Regions from separate parts of the Streptomyces sp. NPDC093598 genome, predicted to be linked through region 2. Evidence: riboswitches for the same ligand, from Rfam matches in the RefSeq annotation. Region 2 holds a riboswitch; each other region holds the start of a gene.
The links. A riboswitch is a leader RNA that binds a small molecule or an ion and turns the genes downstream of it on or off. The one in region 2 is predicted to bind cyclic di-AMP.

Region 1 (7,055 bases), 180 kb from region 2:
CGATCGTCGCCTCGGCGTTGCCGCCCGTGCCCTTGACCGCGACGACGGTCCCGAGCCCGAACTGGTCGTGCGTGACCCGGTCCCCGACCGCCAGCGACACGACCGGCTTCTCCGATGTGCGGCGCGTGGCGAAACCGGAGGCGCCCGACGCCGACGAGCGGGAGCGGGACGAGGACAGCGAGGCCGCCACCGCCGAGACCGGCCCGGAGGACGCGGGCGCGGTAGCCCCCGTCCGCTTCCACTCCACATGGGTGGCGGGGATCTCCTCCAGGAACCGGGAGGGCGGGTTGTACGAGGGCTGGCCCCAGGCGCTGCGCAGCGTGGACCGCGTCAGATACAGCCGCTCCCGCGCGCGGGTGATGCCGACGTACGCCAGCCGCCGCTCCTCCTCCAGCTCCTTGGACTGGCCGAGGGCGCGCATGTGCGGGAAGACGCCGTCCTCCATGCCGGTCAGGAAGACGACCGGGAACTCCAGGCCCTTGGCGGTGTGCAGGGTCATCAGGGTGATGACGCCGTCGCCGTCCTCCTCATCGGGGATCTGGTCGGAGTCGGCGACCAGCGCGACCTGTTCGAGGAAGTCGGACAGAGTGCCCTGCTCCCCTTCGCCGCGCTCCTGCTCGAACTCCATGGCCACGGCGGCGAGTTCCTGGAGGTTCTCGATCCGGGTCTCGTCCTGCGGGTCGGTGGAGGCCTGGAGCTCGGCGAGGTATCCGGTGCGTTCCAGGACGGCCTCCAGCACCGTGGCCGGTCCGGCGCCGGACTCGACGATGGTGCGGAGGTCCTCCATCAGCGTGTTGAACCGCTTGACGGCGTTGGTGGAACGCGCGGCCATGCCGTACGCCTCGTCGACGCGCTTGAGCGCCTGCGGGAAGCTGATCTTCTCCCGCTGGGACAGGGCGTCGATCATCGCCTCGGCGCGGTCGCCGATGCCCCGCTTGGGGACGTTGAGGATCCGGCGCAGCGGCACCGAGTCCTCGGGGTTGGCCAGCACGCGCAGGTAGGCCAGGACGTCCCGGACCTCCTTGCGCTCGTAGAAGCGGACGCCGCCGACGACCTTGTAGGGCAGGCCGACGCGGATGAAGACCTCTTCGAAGACACGGGACTGGGCGTTGGTGCGGTAGAAGACGGCGACGTCGCCGGCCTTGGCCTCGCCCGCGTCCGTGAGGCGGTCTATCTCGTCGGCGACGAACTGCGCCTCGTCGTGCTCGGTGTCGGCGACGTACCCGGTGATCCGGGCACCGGTGCCCGCGTTGGTCCACAGGTTCTTGGGGCGGCGGGACTCGTTGCGCTCGATGACGGCGTTGGCCGCGCTGAGGATGGTCTGAGTGGAGCGGTAGTTCTGCTCGAGCAGGATCGTCGTCGCGTCCGGGTAGTCCTCCTCGAACTGGAGGATGTTGCGGATCGTCGCGCCGCGGAAGGCGTAGATCGACTGGTCGGCGTCACCCACCACGCACAGTTCGGCGGGCGGGATGTCGTCCGGGCCGGGTGGTACGTCGACGGGGTGCTCGGAGGTGCCGACGAGTTCCCGGACGAGGGCGTACTGGGCGTGGTTGGTGTCCTGGTACTCGTCGACCAGAACGTGCCGGAAGCGGCGGCGGTAGTGCTCGGCGACGTCCGGGAAGGCCCGCAGCAGATTGACCGTCGTCATGATCAGGTCGTCGAAGTCGAGGGCGTTCGCCTCGCGCAGCCGTGACTGGTACATGGCGTAGGCCTGGGCGAGGGTCTTCTCGAAACCGTCGGTGGCCTGGGCGGCGAAGTCCTCCTCGTCGATCAGCTCGTTCTTCAGGTTGCTGATCTTGGCGCTGAAGGACTTCGGCGGGAAGCGCTTGGGGTCGAGGTCCAGGTCGCGGCAGACCAGGGCCATCAGGCGCTTGGAGTCGGCGGCGTCGTAGATCGAGAAGGAGGAGGTGAAGCCGAGCTTCTTGCTCTCCCGCCTCAGGATGCGCACGCACGCGCTGTGGAACGTCATGACCCACATGGCGTTCGCGCGCGGGCCGACGAGCTGCTCGACGCGCTCCTTCATCTCGCCGGCGGCCTTGTTGGTGAAGGTGATCGCGAGGATCTGGCCCGGGTGCACGTCCCGCTCGGCGAGCAGGTGGGCGATGCGGTGCGTGAGCACACGCGTCTTGCCGGAGCCGGCGCCGGCCACGATGAGCAGCGGGGAGCCGGAGTGGACGACGGCGGCGCGCTGGTTGTCGTTCAGCCCTTTCAGGAGCGTGGCGGTGTCCACCACCGGGCGCGGGGCGCCGTCCCGGTAGTAGGCGTCCCGGTCCGGGGGCACGTCGAACTTCCCGCCGAACAGATCGTCCGGAATCGGCTCCGGTACGTGATCGTCCTCGGGCGGCGGCGGGGGCTCGTCCGCGGGGCCCCGCTGGGCCTGGAGGTTCGCCAGGAAGTTGTCGTCAAAGAGGCTGCTCATCGCTCTCCGAGTCTAGGGCGCCCCACTGACAGCCCGCCGCCGCCCTGAGAACATCGCCGCGCGACCGGGCCCCGTCGGCCGACCGGCGGCGCATTGTCGCCCTCCATGACCGCACAGTCACGGGGTGCTACGCCCCCATCAAAAGGGGACGACTCATGACCAAGCCCCCTCGATCATTCACCCTCCGCAACGCTCATGAGTAAGGTCACGAAAATGTATCGGGCATATCACCCATCAACCTTCACAGGGACCACACGAGTTGGCTACGGTGCGACCAGGCCGCATGACCCCCACCGGCGAACGTCGCCGGGCCGCGCGGCCTCCGCCGAGTCCGGTATGCCGCAGCGGCAGCCGGAGCCGGGGACCCAACCGTGAACCTGGGGTGAATCGGCCCGGCTCCCCGTGCGGAGACGGCCGTAGGGCAACCCTTCCGAACCACCCGCCCGAACCCGACAGCTAACCCGGTAGGCGGAACGTGGAAGGAGTCGCCTCCCTTGGCGTCGCACCGCAAGTCGCGTCCTACGGGTACGCGCGTGGCAGGCATACGGACCCCCGCCCTCGCAACGGCGGCCCTCACGTCCGTGGCCCTGCTGTCCCAGTCGGCCAACGCCGCCCCCGAGGCCGACGGCAAGCCCAGCCTGGAGGAAGTCGAGAAGAAGGTCGACGACCTGTACCGCCGGGCCGAGTCGGCCACCGACAAGTACAACGCGGCCAAGGAGAAGACCGCGAAGCAGCGCAAGCGCGTCGACACCCTCCTCGACGACGTGGCCCAGCGCACCCAGAAGCTCAACGAGGCGCGGGAGGAACTGGGTTCTTTCGCCTCCGCCCAGTACCGCACCGGTGCCGCCGCCCCGGACACGGCGACGTTCCTGCTCGCCGACACCCCGCAGGACTACTTCGACCAGACCCAGCTGATGGATCGGATGACGGGCCGTCAGAAGATCGCGGTCGACGACTACGTCACGCAGCAGTCCGAGACGATGAAGAAGCGTCAGGAGGCCACCGAGAGCCTCGAGACGCTCACCGAGTCGCAGGGCGACCTGAAGACGGCCAAGGCCACCGTCCAGCGGAAGCTCGCCGACGCGCGCGAACTGATGTCGAAGCTCACCGCCGAGGAGAAGGCGCGGCTCGCGGCGATCGAGCAGGAGAAACGGGAGGAGGCCGCCCGCAAGGCCGACGAGCTGGCCCGGCAGCAGGCCGCGCGGCAGCAGGCGCAGGACGAGGCCGCCCAGCGGCAGGAGAGCGGCTCGTCCTCGGGGTCGTCGGGTTCCGGCCCGTCCTCCTCGACGGCCCCGGCCGACTCCTCGTACGCCACCAAGGCCGACAAGGCGCTCGCCTTCGCCCGCGCCCAGATCGGCAAGCCGTACGTGTGGGGCGCCGTCGGACCCGGCTCCTACGACTGCTCCGGCCTCACCCAGGCCGCCTGGAAGGCCGCAGGCGTCACCCTGCCGCGCACGACCTACGCCCAGGTGAACGCCGGCACCACGGTCCCGCTCTCCCAGGCCCAACCCGGTGACCTGGTGTTCTTCTACGACGACGTCACGCACGTCGGGATCTACATCGGCAACGGCATGATGATCCACGCCCCGAAGCCCGGCACGTACGTGCGCGAGGAGTCGGTCTACTACGACGGCGAGTCGGCGATCCACAGCGTGGTGCGGCCGGCCTGAGAGGTCCCGTCACGTTTTTGAGGGGCACGCGCGCGTGCCCCTCTCGCAACGCGCGCGGCGCTCTCTAGCATCGGCGCTATGTCCGGTCCCTCCCCGCTTGTCACCTTGGGTGCGATGTACGCGTTGACGACCGGCACCCTGTCGGTCGGTCTCGACTCGGCGGGGTACGGGGTCCTCTCCCGCATCGTCCTCGTCCCGGCCTGCGCAGCCTGGGCCGGGTCGGTCGCGTACGCCGTGCTGCGACTGCCGCGGTCGCGGTGGCGGGAGCAGACGCCGGCCGCACTCACCTTCACGGCGGCGACCGCCCTCATCGGCACCGGCTTCTCCGCGGCCGGATGGCAACGGTCGGCCGCGGCGCTGCTGGCGCTCGCGACGCTGCTGTGGGCGGTGCTGCTCGTCGTGGCGAACCCGGAGCGGCGCGGAACCGTGTTCCTGCGCTGTGCGGCCACCCAGGGGCTCGCCGTACTCGGCGCCACGCTCGCCGCGGCCGAGTCGGCGGCCTGGCTCGCCCACGCGGCCATGGTGCTGTTCTGGCCGGGCCTGGTGCTGTACTGCTTCGCGCTGCTGCGCTTCCAGCCGCGGCAGGTGACCGAGGGGCGGGGGGACCACTGGCTCGCGGCCGGGGCGCTCGCCCTCTCGGCACTGGCCGGGGCGCGGCTGATCACCGCCGACAGCGACCGCCTGTACCTGTGGAACGACGACGACCACGCCGTCCTCAGCAGGGTGACGGTCGCGCTGCTCGTGCTCACCCTGGTCTGCTGCGTGGGCCTGCTCACCGCCGAGCTCGCCTGGCCGCGGCACGGCTACGACGTGACTCGATGGGCGACCGTGTTCACCGCGGTCGTGACGGCGGTGGCCGCCCTGGCCGTCGCCGCCGCCTTCGACGCCCCCTGGCTCGACGCCCTCGGCGAGGTCCTGCTGTGGATGACGGTGGCCGCCTGGCTCGGGTGCACCGCCTGGGCGGTCGCCTCGGCCCGGGCCGGCGCCCGGCGCTCCCGGGTCAGGTCCAGAGCACGGCGATGAAGATGTTCGCCGTGGTCAGCAGTCCGACCAGGCCGAAGAGGCCCTTGTCCACCTTCTCGTCGTCCCGTTTCACGTAGACCAGGCCGAGGATCACGATCAGCAGGGCCAGCTTCACGCCGATCTTGATGTTGTTCACGGACTGGTCGTCGGCCTGGTTGAGGCCGACCAGGATCACACCGGTGACCAGCATCGTCAGCGCGCCGTGCAGCATCGCCGGGGTGAAGCGGGCGGTGCCCTCGCCCATCGCCTTCATCTGGGTGAGGAAGCCGCCCAGGAGCGAGGCGATGCCAATGATGTGGAGGCCGACGAAGAGGTGGATGAGTACGTCCATGAGGCCGGAGCCTAATCAGGGGCTGTGGAGGCACCGACACCGCCCCAGTGATGCATATATCCGCCCTCTAGCACCCGATCAGGGTCACTCGCCCATGATTCGACGCATCGGTCATCACGCTGAGTGAAGTAGACGGGTCCGCGGCGGCGTCACGGTCGCATATGGTCACCGACGGTCCTCTCACGTCACTTCCGCACACCCGCCACCGGCCCGCCACGGTGACGTTTAGCGTCCTCCATCAGGTGCCCGGCTCCCCACCGCCGCCCGGGCCAGGGGCGGCAGTCGGACACCACCGCCGAGAAGTCCGGCGGCGGTCCGCTTCCCCTGTGCGGGCCGTCGCCGGACGCGCAGGCCGCCCGTCCGCTCCCCCGGCGGCCGCACGCACCCACCGGCGGTCGAGGAAAGGACGTGGCCTCCAGGTGGCAGCGCACCGCAAGTCCCGACAGCGCTCGACGGGTGGCAACAAGGCCCGTAAGGCCGCCACGATCGCCCTCGCGGGCGCGGCGACGGCGACGGGCTTCGACGGGACCGGACATGCCGAACCACAGCTCACCCCCGGCCAGGTCAAGGCCAAGGTGGACAAGCTGTACGAGGAGGCGGAGGTCGCCACCGAGAAGTACAACGGCGCGAAGGAGAAGGCCGACGCGGCCGGGCAGCGGCTGAAGGACCTCCAGGACCGGGCGGCGCGCAAGGAGGAGCGGCTCAACTCGGCCCGGGACGCCCTGGGGTCGGTCGCCGCCGCGCAGTACCGCGCCGGCGGCCTCGACCCCGCGGTGCAGCTCGCCCTGTCCGACGATCCCGACCGGTACCTGAGGAACGCCGAGTTCGTCGAGCGGGCCGGAAACCGGCAGAACGCCGCCGTCGCGGGCGTACGCAGGCAGCTCCGGGAGATCGAGCAGCTGCGCGGGGCCGCTCACGTCGAGCTGACCTCCCTGAAGTCGCGGCAGACGGAGCTGAAGCGGCACAAGAAGACGATCACCGGCAAGCTGGGCTCCGCCCGGCAGCTGCTGTCCCGGCTCGGCCCGCAGGAACGTTCCCGGCTGGGCGCATCGCAGGACCGCGCCTCACGCTCGACGGGCGCGCGGGACACCCTGGCGGCCCCCGGCTCCGCCGCGCCCCAGGCGCCCAACTCCCGCTCCGCCGCCGCCGTCTCCTACGCCTACCAGAAGCTCGGCAGCCCGTACGTCTGGGGCGCCACCGGCCCGAACGCCTTCGACTGCTCGGGCCTGGTCCAGGCCGCGTACCGCGCCGCGGGCGTCTCCCTGCCCCGCACCACGTACTCCCAGATCGCCGCCGGGCGGCGCGTCTCCCGCTCCGAACTCCTCCCCGGCGACCTGGTCTTCTTCTACGCCGGCATCAGCCATGTGGGCATCTACGTGGGCAACGGCCGCATGATCCACGCCCCGAACCCCTCCGCGCCGGTACGCGTTGCCCCGCTCGACGAGATGCCGTACGCGGGGGCGACGCGGGTGGTGTGAGGGCCGCGTCAGACCAGCCGGCGAGCCGTCGCCCAGCGGGTCAGCTCGTGCCGGTTGGACAGCTGGAGCTTGCGCAGGACCGCCGAGACGTGCGACTCGACCGTCTTCACGGAGATGTACAGCTGCTTGGCGAT
Region 2 (7,055 bases):
AGCCTGCGCAAGGCGGTCGCCGACCCGTACCTCAACCAGCCGCTGAGGTAGGCCGGGATCAGCCCGCGAACTCGGGCCCGTGCACCATCGCACGGGCTCGCCGGTACCAGCGCCACGCGATCGTCTTCGGCCCGTCGCGGTACGGCGCGACCCGCGCGCCCGCCCCCGCCAGCCAGCCCTCGACATCGGCGACGGTGTGGGTGCGCCGGACGATGAGCCGGGCGATGCGGTACCGCTCGTCGCGGTCGGAGCTGAGCGCGTGCCGTACGGCGGTCGCCGTCTCGTAGCCGGCCCGCGCCGACATGGCGCGCACGCGGCGGCTGTTGTAGCCGTGCGGGTAGGCGAGGTGCCGGATCTCGTGCCCGAGGGCGTCCTCCAGCACGGCCTTGGAGGTGCGCAGTTCGTACGCCAGAGCCTTGGCGGACAGGGTGTCGAGCTGCGCGTGGGTGACGGTGTGGCTGCCGATCTCCATGCCGGAACGTTCCAGCTCCGCCGCCCGGGCCAGGGTCATCATCGGGGCGGGCGGCAGCAGACTGCGGCCGCCCGGGGCGATGGCGCCGGTGGTGAGGTAGGCGGTGGCAGGCAGCGCGCGTTCGGCCAGGGCCTCGGCCGTGGGGCCGGGCAGATCGGCGAACCCGTCGTCGAAGGTGAGCAGCACGGGCCGGGGCGGCAGCGGCGCCCGCCCGGCCAGGTGATCGGCGATCGCGCTGATCGTGACGGGCGTACGGCCACTGCGGACCACGGCATCGAGGTGCGCCGCGAACTGCTCCGGCGTGACCGTGAACTCGGCGATCCAGTCCGGCGGATCGTCCATCACCGAGTGATACAGGAAGACGGGGATGGGCGGCGCGGCCGGGGGCGGTATCGGCCCCTCACCGTCCGGCGCAGCCCGCTCCGCCCGGCCTCTGCCCTCCGTCTTCATCTCGCCCCCCGAGCCGTCTTCTCACGAGAAGTCGCGCGCAGCGCCCGCCGCGCCCGCAGATAGCCGACAGGCCCGTACACCATCCCGCGGCGCTGCAACCGCGACAGCCGCCGCGGCCAGGGATGGGTCCGCGCGTCATGATCGCCCGGCGTGCCCGCGCCGTCCGCTCCCTCGGTCTCGCGCACGGCCGTCAGCGCGCGGGCGTGGGCGAGGCCGCGGGGCAGCCTCGCGAGGAACGCCGGCAGCAGCGCGGGCCGGTTCACGAGCACCGCGGTGAGATACGCGGTGAGTCCGGCGCCGTAGCCGTACGCCTGGGTCTCCAGGTCCCGCCAGGTCTCCCGGTGGTGGTGCCACACCAGGGCGTACGGCGTGTAGCGCAGCCGGTGGCCCTGGGCCAGGATCCGCACGAAGCCGTAGAGGTCGTCCCCGCCCCGGGCGGCCGTCCCGGCTCCGGTGGCCGGGTCGAAACCGCCGACGGAACGCAGCACCGCCGTACGGAACGCCATGTTCGCCCCCGAGCCGAACCGCCCGGCAGTGAACGGGAACAGCGGCTCGTCGCCCGGCGGGCGCGCCGGGTCGTACGTCCTTGGAGTGAAGCCCTTCGCGAAGCCGCCGTGGCTCTCCAGCAGCACCTGGGCCGGGGTGGTCAGCCGCGCGGGCAGGATCAGCCCCGTGCTGCACCCGAGCCCGGCGTCGGCGGCGAAGGGCGCGGTCAGCTCGGTCAGCCAGCGCGGGTCGGCGACCACGTCGTCGTCGGTGAAGGCCACCACCTCGCCGTGCACGGCGTCCAGCCCCGTGTTGTGCGCGCCTGCGAGCCCCGGAACAGGTTCACAGACGTACCGCACGCGCTCGGCGTACTTCCGCTCGATCAGCTCCCGCGTCTCGCTCGTGACGGGCGCGTTGTCGACGACGACGATCTCGAACCGCGGATGGTCCTGCGCCAGCAGCGAGTCCAGAGCCCTGGCCAGCTGCCCGGCGCGCTCCCGGGTCGCGACGACGACACTCGTGTACGGCGGCTCCCCGGGTTCGCCGAAGACGGCGGGCCCGCACTCCGCCCGGGCCCGCGCCGCCAGCACGGCCCTGGCATCCGCCCCCTCCGGCACCCGCCCGAGCAGCGTGCCCACGGGTCGGCCGGCCCTTCTGACCAGCACGAAGACCTCTCCGTGCGTCACCGGCGGACTCCCCGGGCCCGGTCTGAGCACCGCCTCGTCGCCGTCGAGGTCCAGCTCGGCGACCTGCACCGCGCCGATGTCCAGGAACCGCCGTATCTCCTCCTGCGCACGCGCCGAACGCGCCATGCGCCCACCCCCCTTGTGTCAGGTACGCCTTGCCTCAGGTACGGCGCAGCCGTGCCGCGCCCTTCAGCGTCCGCGCGGCCAGCGACGCGAGCCGCGGCCGGCCGCGGACGAAGCGGTGCGCGCGGCGGGCCGGCTCGCGGCTCAGCCAGTGCAGTGCCGCGCCCGCCCCCGGGCGGGTCACCGCCCCCTCGTACACGGGCAGTTCGCCCGTCTTCAGCGCGTCCTTGTACTCGGCCGCGCCCCGCCCCAGGTCCAGCATGCCGATGCCGTCCCCGGCCGCCGCCTCGGCCATGCGCAGGTGCAGCACCAGACCGGGCGAGAACTTCGCGAACTCCGGGTCGTAGGCCGGGAACCAGCAGGCCAGAACGGAGGCCGAGCGCAGCCCGAAGTGCGCGGCGACGGGCCGCTCACCGGCGTACAGCACGGACAGGGTGCCGCTGCACTCCGGCGCCCGGGTCCTGGCCAGCTGCCCGACGAGGCGGGTGATCCACTCCTGGGCGAACCGGTCCCGGCGGCCGGTCCTGCGGTACTGCGCCGACTTCCAGTCCATGAGCGTGCGCAGCGCCGCCGGATCGCGTTCGTCGAACACGAACCGCAGCTCGCCGGCCTGCCGGCCCAGCCTGCGCTCCTTGGCCAGCGTGGTCTTCAGAAACTTCGGCGACTGCGCCCGCAGCACCGACTCGTACGTCTCGTAGCCCTTCTCCACGTCGATGACGTAGGTGGCGTGCTCCTCGGCCGCGTACCGGACGAACAGCCGCTGCTCGGCCTCCAGATTGTCGAAGGCGAAGCTCGACACCGAGCAGGCCTTCAGCAGTTCGCCCGTCTCCAGGTCCAGGCCCGGCCGCAGGATCGCGCCCTGGGCGTCCGAGACGCCGAGCCCGATCGCCCGGCCCTGCCCCAACGGGCCCCGCTCGTAGGGCAGGAAGCCGGCCGGCTCCGGCCCCTCGTACACCACGGCGACCCGGGCCCCCGGCCTGACCCGGCCGACGGCTTCGGTGAACTCCGGTTCCATGAAGGGGTTGCGCGGTGTTTCGGAAGCCGCGCGCAGCGCACGCCAGTGCTCCCTTTCCCCTTCACCGAGCTCCCCGGGCCCAGCCACGCGAACGCGCCCACTGCTCAACCTGACCCCCCGATCAAGTCCCCCCTGGACACATGGAAGGTACCGCTCTATGCGGCCCCTCGGGTAGGTAGCGGAGCATGTTGTTGCCAACTGGTGCAGAGGCCTTCAACCGGGCAATCGGCGTGCGCCGTGCGATGAAACGAAGGGGCGCGTTGTCCGTATTCTCTGATCATGGCCGCACCCCTCGCATATTCACTCATCGCCACCGATCTGGACGGGACGCTGCTGCGCGGCGACGACACCCTCTCCGACCGGTCTCTCGCCGTGCTCGCGCGGGTGGCGGACGCCGGTGCCCAGCACCTCGTGGTGACGGGCCGGCCGGCGCCGAGAGTGCGGCCGCTCCTGGACGACCTCGCATGCACGGGGCTCGCGGTGTGCGGGCAGGGCGCGCAGGTGTACGACGCCGGCGCGGACCGGCTGCTGTGGTCCATCACCCTGGACCGGGAACTGGCCGAGACCGCCCTCGGCAAGATCGAGGCCGAGGTGGGGCAGGTGTACGCGGCGGTCGACCAGGACGGGGTCGACGGGCTCACGCTGATCGAGCCCGGCTATCTCATGCCGCACCCGACCCTGCCCGCGGTACGGGTCGACCGGCGCGACGAACTGTGGGACGAGCCCATCAGCAAGGTGCTGCTGCGCCATCCCCACCTGTCGGACGACGAGTTGGCGGCGACGGCCCGCTCGGTGGTCGGCTCACTGGCGACGGTGACGATGTCGGGGCCCGGCACGGTCGAGCTCCAGCCGTGCGGGATCACCAAGGCGACGGGCCTGGCGCTGGCGGCCGAGCATCTGGGGCTGCGGTCGGCGGACACCATCGCCTTCGGCGACATGCCCAACGACATCCCGATGTTCGACTGGGCCGGCCACGGCGTCGCGATGGCCAACGCCCATCCCGAACTCAAGGCCGTGGCCGACGAGGTGACCCTGTCGAACGAGGACGACGGCATCGCCGTCGTCCTCGAGCGACTGCTGGGCGGGTCGGCTCAGTACGGGCCGTTGACGTTGTCGATCGAGCCGTAGCGGTCGGCCGCGTAGTTGCAGGCCGCTGTGATGTTGGCGACCGGGTCGTACGGGTCCCACGACGTGCCGTCCACGTGGTAGGCCTGGAAGGTCGGGTCGATGGTCTGGAGCAGGCCCTTGGACGGGGTGCCCTTGGCGGCGTTGGAGTCCCAGTTGTTGATCGCCAGCGGGTTGCCGGACGACTCGCGCATGATGTTGCGGTAGATGCCGTCGTAGGACCCGGGGATCCCCTTCTGCGCCATGATGTCCAGCGCCTCGCGGATCCACCCGTCGAGGTTGTTCGCGTAGGTCTTCGCGGACGCCTGGGTGGCCTGGGCGACACCGCCGGCGGGCTTGGCGGCCGGCTTGGCGGGGGCGGACGACTTGGTCGCCGTCTTCTTCGCGGCGTCCGTCTTGGTGGTCTTCACCGTCAGCTTCAGACCCGGGTGGATCAGCTTCGGGTCGTCGCCGACGGCGGCGCGGTTGTCCTTGTAGAGCTGCTTCCAGCCGCCCGAGACGTCGTACTTGTCCGCGATGCGGGCGAGCGAGTCGCCCTTGATCACGGTGTACATGAGGGACTTGGCGGGCTGGGCCGCCTGCGGCACGGACTGTGCGGCGGCGGGTGCGCTCTGGGGCTCGGCGGCGCTCGCGTGCGTGGCGCCGAGGAGCGGCAGGGTGAGTGCTGCTCCGCCGGTACCGGCGGCGATGATGCCTCGGGTCAGCGGGTTGGTTCTGGGGCGACGGTGCTTGCCTCGTCCGGCCATGGCGATATTCCTCTCCGGCGCCTGCGAGGTGAGCTGTCGGGTTCGGGCCGGGAGGTGCCCGGCCGCGTACGGCACTGTGTGCCGTACGCGGCTTCACCCCGAGCCGTGCCGCTGTGCGGACCGGCGACTTACCTGGGTCCCCCGCTCCTGCCACGCGTGAGTGAGTCGGTTCCTGTGGGGAGTCCGGGCGGCGGCAGGATTAGGCGTCCGCCGGACAGGCCGGGAACGTATGCGAGAGCACATGTCGGGAACAAGCAGCTCAGTCACATATCGCGCGGTTGACCTTGGTCGGGGGTGTTTGAGCCGCTTGATCCTTTGCGGGAGCCAAGGCTCAACTGGCTTTGTGGGGAAGGGGGTACGGGCCGGTGCCGTGGTGGGACGGAAAAGGGGAGGAAGTGATTCAACTCACTGATCACGAGTCCCTAGGGCAATTTCCACCAAAAGGGATTCGCTTAATCAACGCGGCAAATCGTGCATAGTTCGCTACCCTTGGGTAAGTCGATAAATATCTGTTCTTATGGGTTGATCGAAAACATAGCGGTCGTGATCGCATACCGCCCGGCCTGTAACCGTGGGCGCTGGCAGTGATCGAAACGTGACCGGATACGCTGACTCGAGTGAGGGCAGCGACCTATCGACAATCCGCGTAATCACCGGCAGACACAGCAGACAGGAGACCCCTCGTGACCGACGTCGGGCCGTTCGGGCTGAGCGTGCGGGACCAGGCTCTGGAAGCCGATGTCCATGCCGGACTGGCGGCTGTCGAGGAAGGCTTGCTCGAGGCCACCAAGAGTGAGGTGCCCTTCATCACGGAGGCCGCCCAGCATCTGGTGCGGGCCGGCGGCAAGCGGTTCCGGCCGCTGCTCGTGATGCTCTCCGCCCAGTTCGGTGACCGGCACGCACCCGGGATCGTGCCGTCGGCCGTCGTCGTGGAGCTGACCCACCTCGCCACGCTGTACCACGACGACGTCATGGACGAGGCCGCCGTGCGCCGCGGGGTCGCGAGCGCGAACACCCGCTGGGGCAACTCCGTCGCGGTCCTCACCGGCGACTTCCTCTTCGCCCGTGCCTCCCACATCCTGGCCGACCTCGGTCCGGAGGCCGTGCGGGTACAGGCCGAGGCGTTCGAGCGCCTGGTGACCGGCCAGATCCTGGAGACGGCCGGACCGCAGGACGGCCGGGACCCCGTCGAGCACTACCTGGACGTGCTGGGCGGCAAGACCGGCTCGCTGGTCGCGGTGTCGTGCCGGTTCGGCGCGATGATGTCCGGCGCCGACGAGACGGTGGTGGACGTCCTCACCCAGTACGGCGAGCGGCTCGGCGTCGCCTTCCAGCTCGCGGACGACGTCCTGGACATCGCCTCCGACTCCCACGAGTCCGGCAAGACCCCCGGCACCGACCTGCGCGAGGGCATCCCCACGCTGCCGGTGCTGCGGCTGCGCGAGCGGGCGGCCCGGCTCGGGCTCGCCGAGGACATCGCCCTGTGCGAGCTGCTGGACTCCGACCTCACCGACGACGAACGGCACGCCGAGGCCCTGCGCCTGCTGCGGGCCCACCCGGCGCTGGAGCAGGCCAGGCGGGACACCGTCCGCTACGCGCAGGACGCCCGCTCGGCGCTGGCACCCCTGCGGGAGTGCACCGCGAAGACGGCGCTCCTGGAGCTGTGCGACGCGGTCGTGCACCGGGCCGGTTAGCACGTCTTTCCCGTACGACCCCTACGGGTCGGGGGAGAAGCCGCCCTTCCGTGTCATACCCCAGCAGTACACGGAGTTGAGTCCGGGGTCTGACGTATCTCCCTGGCCGATTTGGTCAGATGGAAACCACGGAAAACACCACTCCTCACCTGTTCGGGTGAGAATGGCGGCTCAGGGACGAGTGCGTGCACGACACGGACAGCCGCCGCCGACCACGGAGGTAGGGCACACATGGCACCGTACGCATCCGACGACAGC
Region 3 (7,055 bases), on a different contig from region 2:
CCCACTTCGACTCGCTCACCCCGCACCGGATCGCCGCCGAGGACCACGACGGCGTCGAGCTGCTCTTCGTCCACACCCTGCTGCAGAGCCCCACGGCCGCCCTGTGCCTGGGCCCCACCCCTGGAGACGTGTCATGAGCAACATGGAGGAGAAGTTCCCCCGCGCCCTGTGGGTGAGGCTGTTCGTCTACCTCATCGCCGGCCACGTCTTCGCCGCGTTCGTGTACCTGCTGTTCGAGGTCGGGGCGTAGTAGCCCCCGCCGGGGCGGTGCCTCAGTCGAGCAGCCGCTCGCGCAGCCGCTCCCGGGTCTCCGGAGTGAGCCTCAGCCCCTTCTCCAGGTAGGCGTCGACGCCGCCCCAGGTCTCCTCGATGGTGTCGAAGGCCGCGGTCAGATACTCGGCGCGGGCGTCGAAGAGGGGGCTGAGCAGCTCCATGACCTCGGGCGAGTAGGCCGAGGCGGCGGAGCTGCTGCGGTGCACCTTGTAACGGCGGTGCTTGGCGTTCGACTTCAGATAGTCGTCGACGATCGCCTCGCGCTCCACGCCCACCGCGAGCAGCGTCACCGCGACGGACAGACCCGCGCGGTCCTTGCCCGCCGCGCAATGCATCAGCGCGGGGACGCTGTCCTGCGCGAGCGCGTGCAGCACCCGGGAGTGCTCGTCGGTGCGGTGCTTGATGATCGTGCGGTAGGAGGCGATCATGCGGCCCGCGCCCTTGCCGTCCGAGAGGATCTCGCGCAGCTGGTCCAGGTCGCCGTCGCGGACCATCTTCCAGAACTCGGCGCCGTCGGCGGGGTCGCTCAGCGGCAGGTTCACATTGCGCACGCCGGGCAGCTCGACGTCCGGCCCCTCGAGCTTCTGGTCGGCAGCGTTGCGGAAGTCGAAGATCGTGTGCAGGCCGAGCGTGGTCAGGAAGGCGGCGTCCTCCGCGGTCGCATGGGCGAGGTGGCCGCTGCGGAACAGCACGCCCTGCCGCACCCGCCGGCCGTCCACGGTCGGAAGTCCGCCCACATCACGGAAGTTGCGCACTCCGGCCAGCTCGGGCTCGGTCGACGGGACCTGCTGTGTCACGAGGGCTCCTCCCCTTCGGCGCCGCCGGCGCGGCTCGTCGGCGGGCGTCACTCGACGATACGACATGCCTGCCTGGGGCAATGAGTTGTCCACAGGCGTTGCCCGGAGCCCCCACGGCACCTGATGATGTTGCCGCCTGGTCGCACCTGGTCGGGCTTGTTCGAATCTGTGAGGGCATGATGCTGGACATCTCCGAAGACGGTCGTACGTGGGTGCTCTCCGGGCCGGCCAGCAGTTACGCCGTCCATGTCACCGACCGGGACGAGCTGCTGCATCTGCACTGGGGCCCCAGGATCGCCCTCGCCGACGCGGAGGCCCTGGCGGTCCGGCCGCTGCCGGACTACTGGCCCTTCGAGTCCCCGCTCGACGGACGCGAGGAGTACCCGGTCGAGGGCGGCCCCCGTTTCGTCCGTCCCGCCCTGTCCGTGCGCACGGCCGAGCGGCGCGGCACCGAGTGGGTCCACGAGGGGCACGACACCGACGGCGACGAGCTGCGGCTGCGGTTCCGTGACGGCGACCTGGCCGTCACGCTGCACTACCGGATGCTCTCCTCGACGGACGTCGTCGAGCGCTGGGTGACCTTGCACAACCGAGGGCCGGCCGTCGAGCTGCTGCGCGCCGACTCCGCGACCTGGACCCTGCCCGACCGCGACGCCTGGCGGCTGTCCCAGCTGCACGGCCGCTGGGGCGCCGAGTCCCGGCTGACGCGCTCCGATCTCACTCACGGCGAGAAGGTGATCGGCAGCCGCCGCGGCCACACCTCCCACCAGCACCTGCCGTGGGTCGCCCTCGACACCGACGCCACCGAGGAGCGCGGCGAGGTCTACGGCTGCGCCCTCGGCTGGTCCGGGTCCTGGCGCATCGCCGTGGCCCAGCTCCCGGACGCACGCGTGCAGATCACCGGCGGCGCCGGCTACGACGACTCGGGCCTGCTGACGCTGGGCACGGGGGAGTCGTACACGACCCCCGTCTTCGCCGGACTCTGGAGCGACGGCGGCTTCGGCGGGGCGAGCCGCGCCTGGCACGCCTACCAGCGGACGTACGTGATCCCGGACGCCGGCCAGGACCGGCCGGTGCTGTTCAACTCCTGGGAGGCCACCGAGTTCGACATCTCCGAGGAGCAGCAGCGGGCGCTCGCCGAACGGGCCGCGGCCATGGGCGTCGAGCTGTTCGTGGTCGACGACGGCTGGTTCGGGGCGCGCACCAGCGACCGGGCCGGGCTCGGCGACTGGACCCCCAACCCCGACCGCTTCCCGGGCGGGCTGAAGCCGCTCGCCGACCACGTGCACGGCCTCGGCATGCGGTTCGGGATCTGGGTCGAGCCGGAGATGGTCAACCCGGACAGCGATCTGTACCGCGCGCACCCGGACTGGGTGCAGTACCAAACGGGACGAAAGCGAACGGAGTTCCGCAATCAGCTCGTACTCAACCTGGCCCGCGCGGACGTCCGGGAGTACCTGTGGGAGCAGCTCGACGGGCTCCTCTCCAGTGCGCCGATCGACTACGTCAAGTGGGACTTCAACCGCTGCTTCACCGACGCCGGCTGGCCGGACGACCCCTATCCGCAGCGGCTGTGGGTCGACCACGTGCGCGGCCTGTACGCCCTGCTGGACCGGCTGCGGGCCGCCCATCCGGGCGTGGCCTTCGAGTCCTGCTCGGGTGGCGGCGGCCGGATCGACCTCGGCGTGCTGAGCCGCACGGACCAGGTGTGGACCTCCGACAACACCGACCCCCTCGACCGGCTCGCCATCCAGCACGGCTTCAGCCAGATCCATCCGGCCCGGGTCATGGCCGCCTGGGTCACCGACAGCCCGAACGCCATGCTCAACCACCGGGCCAGTTCGCTGCGGTTCCGGTTCCTCAGCGCCATGGCCGGGGTGCTCGGAGTCGGCGGTGACCTCACACGGTGGACGGCGGAGGAGCTCGCCGAGGCGGCGGAGTGGGTCGGGCTCTACAAGGAGATCCGGCCCGTGGTGCAGCGGGGCGACCTGTACCGGCTACGGCCCCCGGAGGGTGGACTGAGCGCCGTGCAGTACGTCCTCGGCGACGAGACCGTCGTCCTCGCCTGGCTCCAGGCGCAGCGCTACGGCGAGCCCGTGCCGGCGCTCCGACTGCGCGGCCTCGATCCGACAGCGGCGTACGAATGCCTCGAAACGGGCGAAGTGCACCGAGGTGCCGTACTGCTCCATCACGGACTGCGGGTCGGTCTGCGCGGGGATCTGGACGCCGTCGTCGTCCGCCTTAAGCGGAAGTAGTCCTTTCTGTCCGAATAAGGCGCTTCGGTCGGTAAGAGGTAACGTGCCCCGATCGTAAAGGAAATGAGGTCGGGGTGCGTGACCATCGTCATATTCGTGACGATGTGTTGTCGCCATGTTCACGTAATTCGGGCGTAATTCAGGGCCATTGAGGAATGAGAGAGATCGGTAATCCACGCTCGGTGACGGCGAATGTGCCGACGCGTCAAGAAAAACACCGTCACGGGCAACCGCAAGCTTGTCCCGTTGCGTCTTGGTCGCTTACGTTCCACACCAATCCGGACGGACGCCTAATCCTGCCGCCGCCCGGAGTCCGCACACACTGACCCGACGTACGGCAGGAGCGGGGGACCCACAGGTAAGACGCCTGTTCCGGTTCCCGGAACGGCTTGGGGTTAAGCCGCGCCTCGGCGCGACCGGGCATCTCCAGCCCGCACCCGACAGCTCACCTCGCAGGCGACGGAGAGGAATTCGCCATGCCCGCGAAGGGTAAGCACCGCCGCCCCAAGACCCAGCGTTTCACCCGCTCCATCGCCGTCGCCGGAACCGGCGGGGCCGCCCTCGCCCTGCCGCTCATGGGTGCGGCCGGCGCCCACGCCGCCACCCCGCAGTCGGCTCCGGAAAAGGCCGTCCAGTCCGCTCCGGCCGCCGAGAAGAAGGCTCCGGAAAACGCCACCGGCGCCCGCACGTACACCGTGAAGGCCGGCGACTACCTCGCGAAGATAGCCGACGACCAGAATGTCAGCGGCGGCTGGAAGAAGCTCTACGCGGACAACCGCGACGCCGTCGGCTCCGACCCGTCGTTGATCCACCCGGGCCTGAAGCTGTCGATCGGCAAGAAGGCGGCGAGCGCTCCGAAGTCCTCGGCCCCGTCGGCGCCGAAGTCCTCCGCCCCGAAGTCCTCGGCCTCGAAGCCGTCCGCCGCCGAGTCGGCCCCGAAGGCGGAGACCGCCGCGAAGCCGGCCGCCGCCGAGCCCGCCGCCGAGAGCAACTCCAGTGGCTACACCCTCCCGGTGGCCGGTGCCACCGTCGGCACCCCGTACCACATGTCCGGCAGCATGTGGTCCAGCGGCTACCACACCGGTGTCGACTTCGTCGTCCCGACCGGCACCTCCCTCAAGGCCGTCGGCGCGGGCACGGTCGTCTCCGCCGGCTGGGGCGGCGCCTACGGCAACCAGGTCGTCATCAAGCTCGCCGACGGCTACTACGCCCAGTACGCCCACCTGTCCCAGCTCTCCGTCTCGGCCGGCCAGACCGTGACCGCCGGGCAGCAGGTCGGCTTGTCGGGCGCGACCGGCAACGTGACCGGACCGCACCTGCACTTCGAGATCCGCACCACGCCGGACTACGGCTCGGACGTGGACCCGGTCGCCTTCCTGCGCTCGCACGGCGTCTCCGTCGGCTGACCGACCGCACGACCACCTGCCTGACACGCGACCGAAGGCCGGACCCCGATCCCCGGGTCCGGCCTTCGGTGTGTGCGCTGCTGATCACCCCGAGGGGGCGTCAAGGGATCGACAGCCGACGGCAGTTGGGACACAGTGATCCCGTCCGGAGTGCAAGCGCTTTCCAGAGCCTTCCCGGCGGATCCCGAGGAGCTGTGTCCCGTGCCGACCACCCGCAGAGCGTTCGGAGCCCTGACCGCAGGAGCCGCCCTGGCGGCCCTCGCCCCGACGGCCATCGCGCACGCCGTGCCCCGCCACCGCCGCCTCGTCGCCCGCGACGACTTCTGCCACGGCCTCGGGCAGTGGGCGACCGAGCTCCAGGACGGCGGCACCGTCACCGCCTCCCGCGGCACCCTGGAGATCGATGTGCCGAGCGGCGCGACCGTGTGGTTCAGGCAGCGGCTCGAAGGGCCTTATGTGCTCGAATACACCGCGACCCCGGTCTCCGAGGGCGGGGTCAACGACCGGGTCTCCGACCTCAACAACTTCTGGAACGCGACCGACGTCCGCTCCCCGGACGACCTCTTCGCGACCCCGCGCGGCGGCGCCCTCGACGAGTACGACCACCTCACGACGTACTACGCGGGCTACGGCGCCAACTACAACACCACGACCCGGCTGCGCCGTTACGTCGGCGAGCCCGGCGTCCGGCCCCTGGTCCTCGACTACACCGAGCCGCTGCTGGTCGCGAACCAGCCGAACCGGGTCCGGATCGTCTCCGACGGCTCCACGGTGCAGTGGTGGAACAACGGGCGGCTCGTCTTCGACCACACCGACCCGCAGCCCTACACGAGCGGGCACTTCGCCTTCCGGACCGTCTGGAGCCATTTCCGGATCCGTGAGTTCCGGGTCTGGCGGCTCATCCCGAAACATCCCTGACGAGCGGTGTATTCCACAGTTGGCGAACACTTGAGGAGTGGCTTATCTCACCGCCCGTCAACCCGCTCCTACGGTCGCGTAGGTCACATTCGAAGGTGAATCATGAGCTGCTGTGGCAGACGATTCGAAGAGTGACAGCAGAGCAGTGATCGGGTCGTACGTGGCGGTGGGGGACAGCTTCACCGAGGGCGTCGGTGATCCCGGCCCCGACGGGGCGTTCGTCGGCTGGGCCGACCGGTTCGCCGTCCTGCTCGCCGACCGCAGGCCCGAGGGCGACTTCCGGTACACCAATCTCGCCGTACGCGGAAAGCTTCTCGACCAGATCGTGGCGGACCAGGTTCCGCGGGCCGTCGAGATGGCCCCGGACCTCGTCTCGTTCTGCGCCGGGGGCAACGACATCATCCGGCCCGGCACCGACCCGGACGAAGTGGCCGAGCGCTTCGAGCGGGCCCTGGCCCAGCTCACCGCCGTGTCCGGCACGGTCATGGTGACGACCGGGTTCGACACCCGTGGCGTGCCCGTGCTCAAGCACCTGCGCGGCAAGATCGCCACCTACAACGGACATGTCCGGGCCATCGCCGACCGGCACGGCTGCCCGGTGCTCGACCTGTGGTCCCTGCGCAGTGTGCAGGACCGCAGGGCCTGGGACGCCGACCGGCTGCACCTGTCGCCCGAGGGGCACACGCGGGTGGCGCTGCGCGCGGGCCAGGTGCTCGGCCTCGACGTGCCGGCCGACCCGGAGCAGGCGTGGCCTCCGCTGCCCCCGCGCGGCGTTCCCGACGTGCGGCGGGACAACGTCGCCTGGGCGCGCGAGTTCCTGGTGCCGTGGATCGGACGCCGGCTGCGCGGGGAGTCGTCGGGCGACCATGTGACGGCCAAGGGGGCGCTGTCGCCGGACGACATCAGGATGCGGATCGCACCGGTGGCGTGAGAGCGGCTCCTGCGCGTGCGGGCCGTGCCGGCGGGAACACCGGCGCGGCCCGCAGGCGTCGCAGCCGTGGCTTCTAGGGCGTCGGCCGCCCCTCCTCCACCAGGCCCAACTCGCGAGCCAGAGCCTCCTCCACCCACTCCTGGGCCCGCGCTCGCGGCACCGCGCCGGCGTAGGACGTCAGCTGGACGGCGAGGCCGTCGAGGAGGGCGGTGAGACGGAGGGCCGTGCCCCGCGGGTCCGGGCAGTGGAACTCACCGGCCGCCACGCCCTCCGCGATGACCTCGGCCAGGGCCGCCTTCCACCGCCGGTCGAGGTCCTGGGCGACCTCCCGCAGCACGGGGTCGCGCAGCGCCGCCGCCCAGCCCTCGATCCACAGCCGCCAGCCCTTGGCCTGCCCGGTCGGGGCGTACCACCGTACGGCCGACCGCAGCCTGCGCAGCGCCGGCGAGCGGCGGCCGAGCAGCTTGCGCAGATG

Region 1: it holds a riboswitch for cyclic di-AMP, as region 2 does, so the genes downstream of both, ACIRDU_RS16825 (NlpC/P60 family protein) here and ACIRDU_RS17780 (transglycosylase SLT domain-containing protein) in region 2, are expected to answer to the same signal.
Region 3: it holds a riboswitch for cyclic di-AMP, as region 2 does, so the genes downstream of both, ACIRDU_RS09380 (peptidoglycan DD-metalloendopeptidase family protein) here and ACIRDU_RS17780 (transglycosylase SLT domain-containing protein) in region 2, are expected to answer to the same signal.

Annotation. Positions count from the first base shown of each region.
Region 1 is NZ_JBIWIV010000004.1:347,896-354,950, forward strand. It holds gene pcrA (DNA helicase PcrA) at 1-2,419, opposite strand, end outside; cyclic di-AMP (ydaO/yuaA leader) riboswitch at 2,733-2,906, shown strand; gene ACIRDU_RS16825 (NlpC/P60 family protein) at 2,914-4,089, shown strand; gene ACIRDU_RS16830 (hypothetical protein) at 4,168-5,112, shown strand; gene ACIRDU_RS16835 (hypothetical protein) at 5,090-5,443, opposite strand; gene ACIRDU_RS16840 (NlpC/P60 family protein) at 5,863-6,921, shown strand; gene ACIRDU_RS16845 (LuxR C-terminal-related transcriptional regulator) at 6,930-7,055, opposite strand, start outside.
Region 2 is NZ_JBIWIV010000004.1:532,431-539,485, reverse strand. It holds gene ACIRDU_RS17805 (glycoside hydrolase family 26 protein) at 1-51, shown strand, start outside; gene ACIRDU_RS17800 (polysaccharide deacetylase family protein) at 59-814, opposite strand; gene ACIRDU_RS17795 (glycosyltransferase) at 919-2,220, opposite strand; gene ACIRDU_RS17790 (GNAT family N-acetyltransferase) at 2,255-3,340, opposite strand; gene ACIRDU_RS17785 (HAD family hydrolase) at 3,512-4,360, shown strand; gene ACIRDU_RS17780 (transglycosylase SLT domain-containing protein) at 4,324-5,103, opposite strand; cyclic di-AMP (ydaO/yuaA leader) riboswitch at 5,109-5,284, opposite strand; gene ACIRDU_RS17775 (polyprenyl synthetase family protein) at 5,787-6,797, shown strand; gene ACIRDU_RS17770 (outer membrane lipoprotein carrier protein LolA) at 7,029-7,055, shown strand, end outside.
Region 3 is NZ_JBIWIV010000002.1:746,154-753,208, forward strand. It holds gene ACIRDU_RS09360 (helix-turn-helix domain-containing protein) at 1-137, shown strand, start outside; gene ACIRDU_RS09365 (DUF6126 family protein) at 134-250, shown strand; gene ACIRDU_RS09370 (tyrosine-protein phosphatase) at 273-1,070, opposite strand; gene ACIRDU_RS09375 (alpha-galactosidase) at 1,250-3,325, shown strand; cyclic di-AMP (ydaO/yuaA leader) riboswitch at 3,636-3,797, shown strand; gene ACIRDU_RS09380 (peptidoglycan DD-metalloendopeptidase family protein) at 3,802-4,731, shown strand; gene ACIRDU_RS09385 (DUF6250 domain-containing protein) at 4,933-5,649, shown strand; gene ACIRDU_RS09390 (SGNH/GDSL hydrolase family protein) at 5,795-6,580, shown strand; gene ACIRDU_RS09395 (TetR/AcrR family transcriptional regulator) at 6,654-7,055, opposite strand, start outside.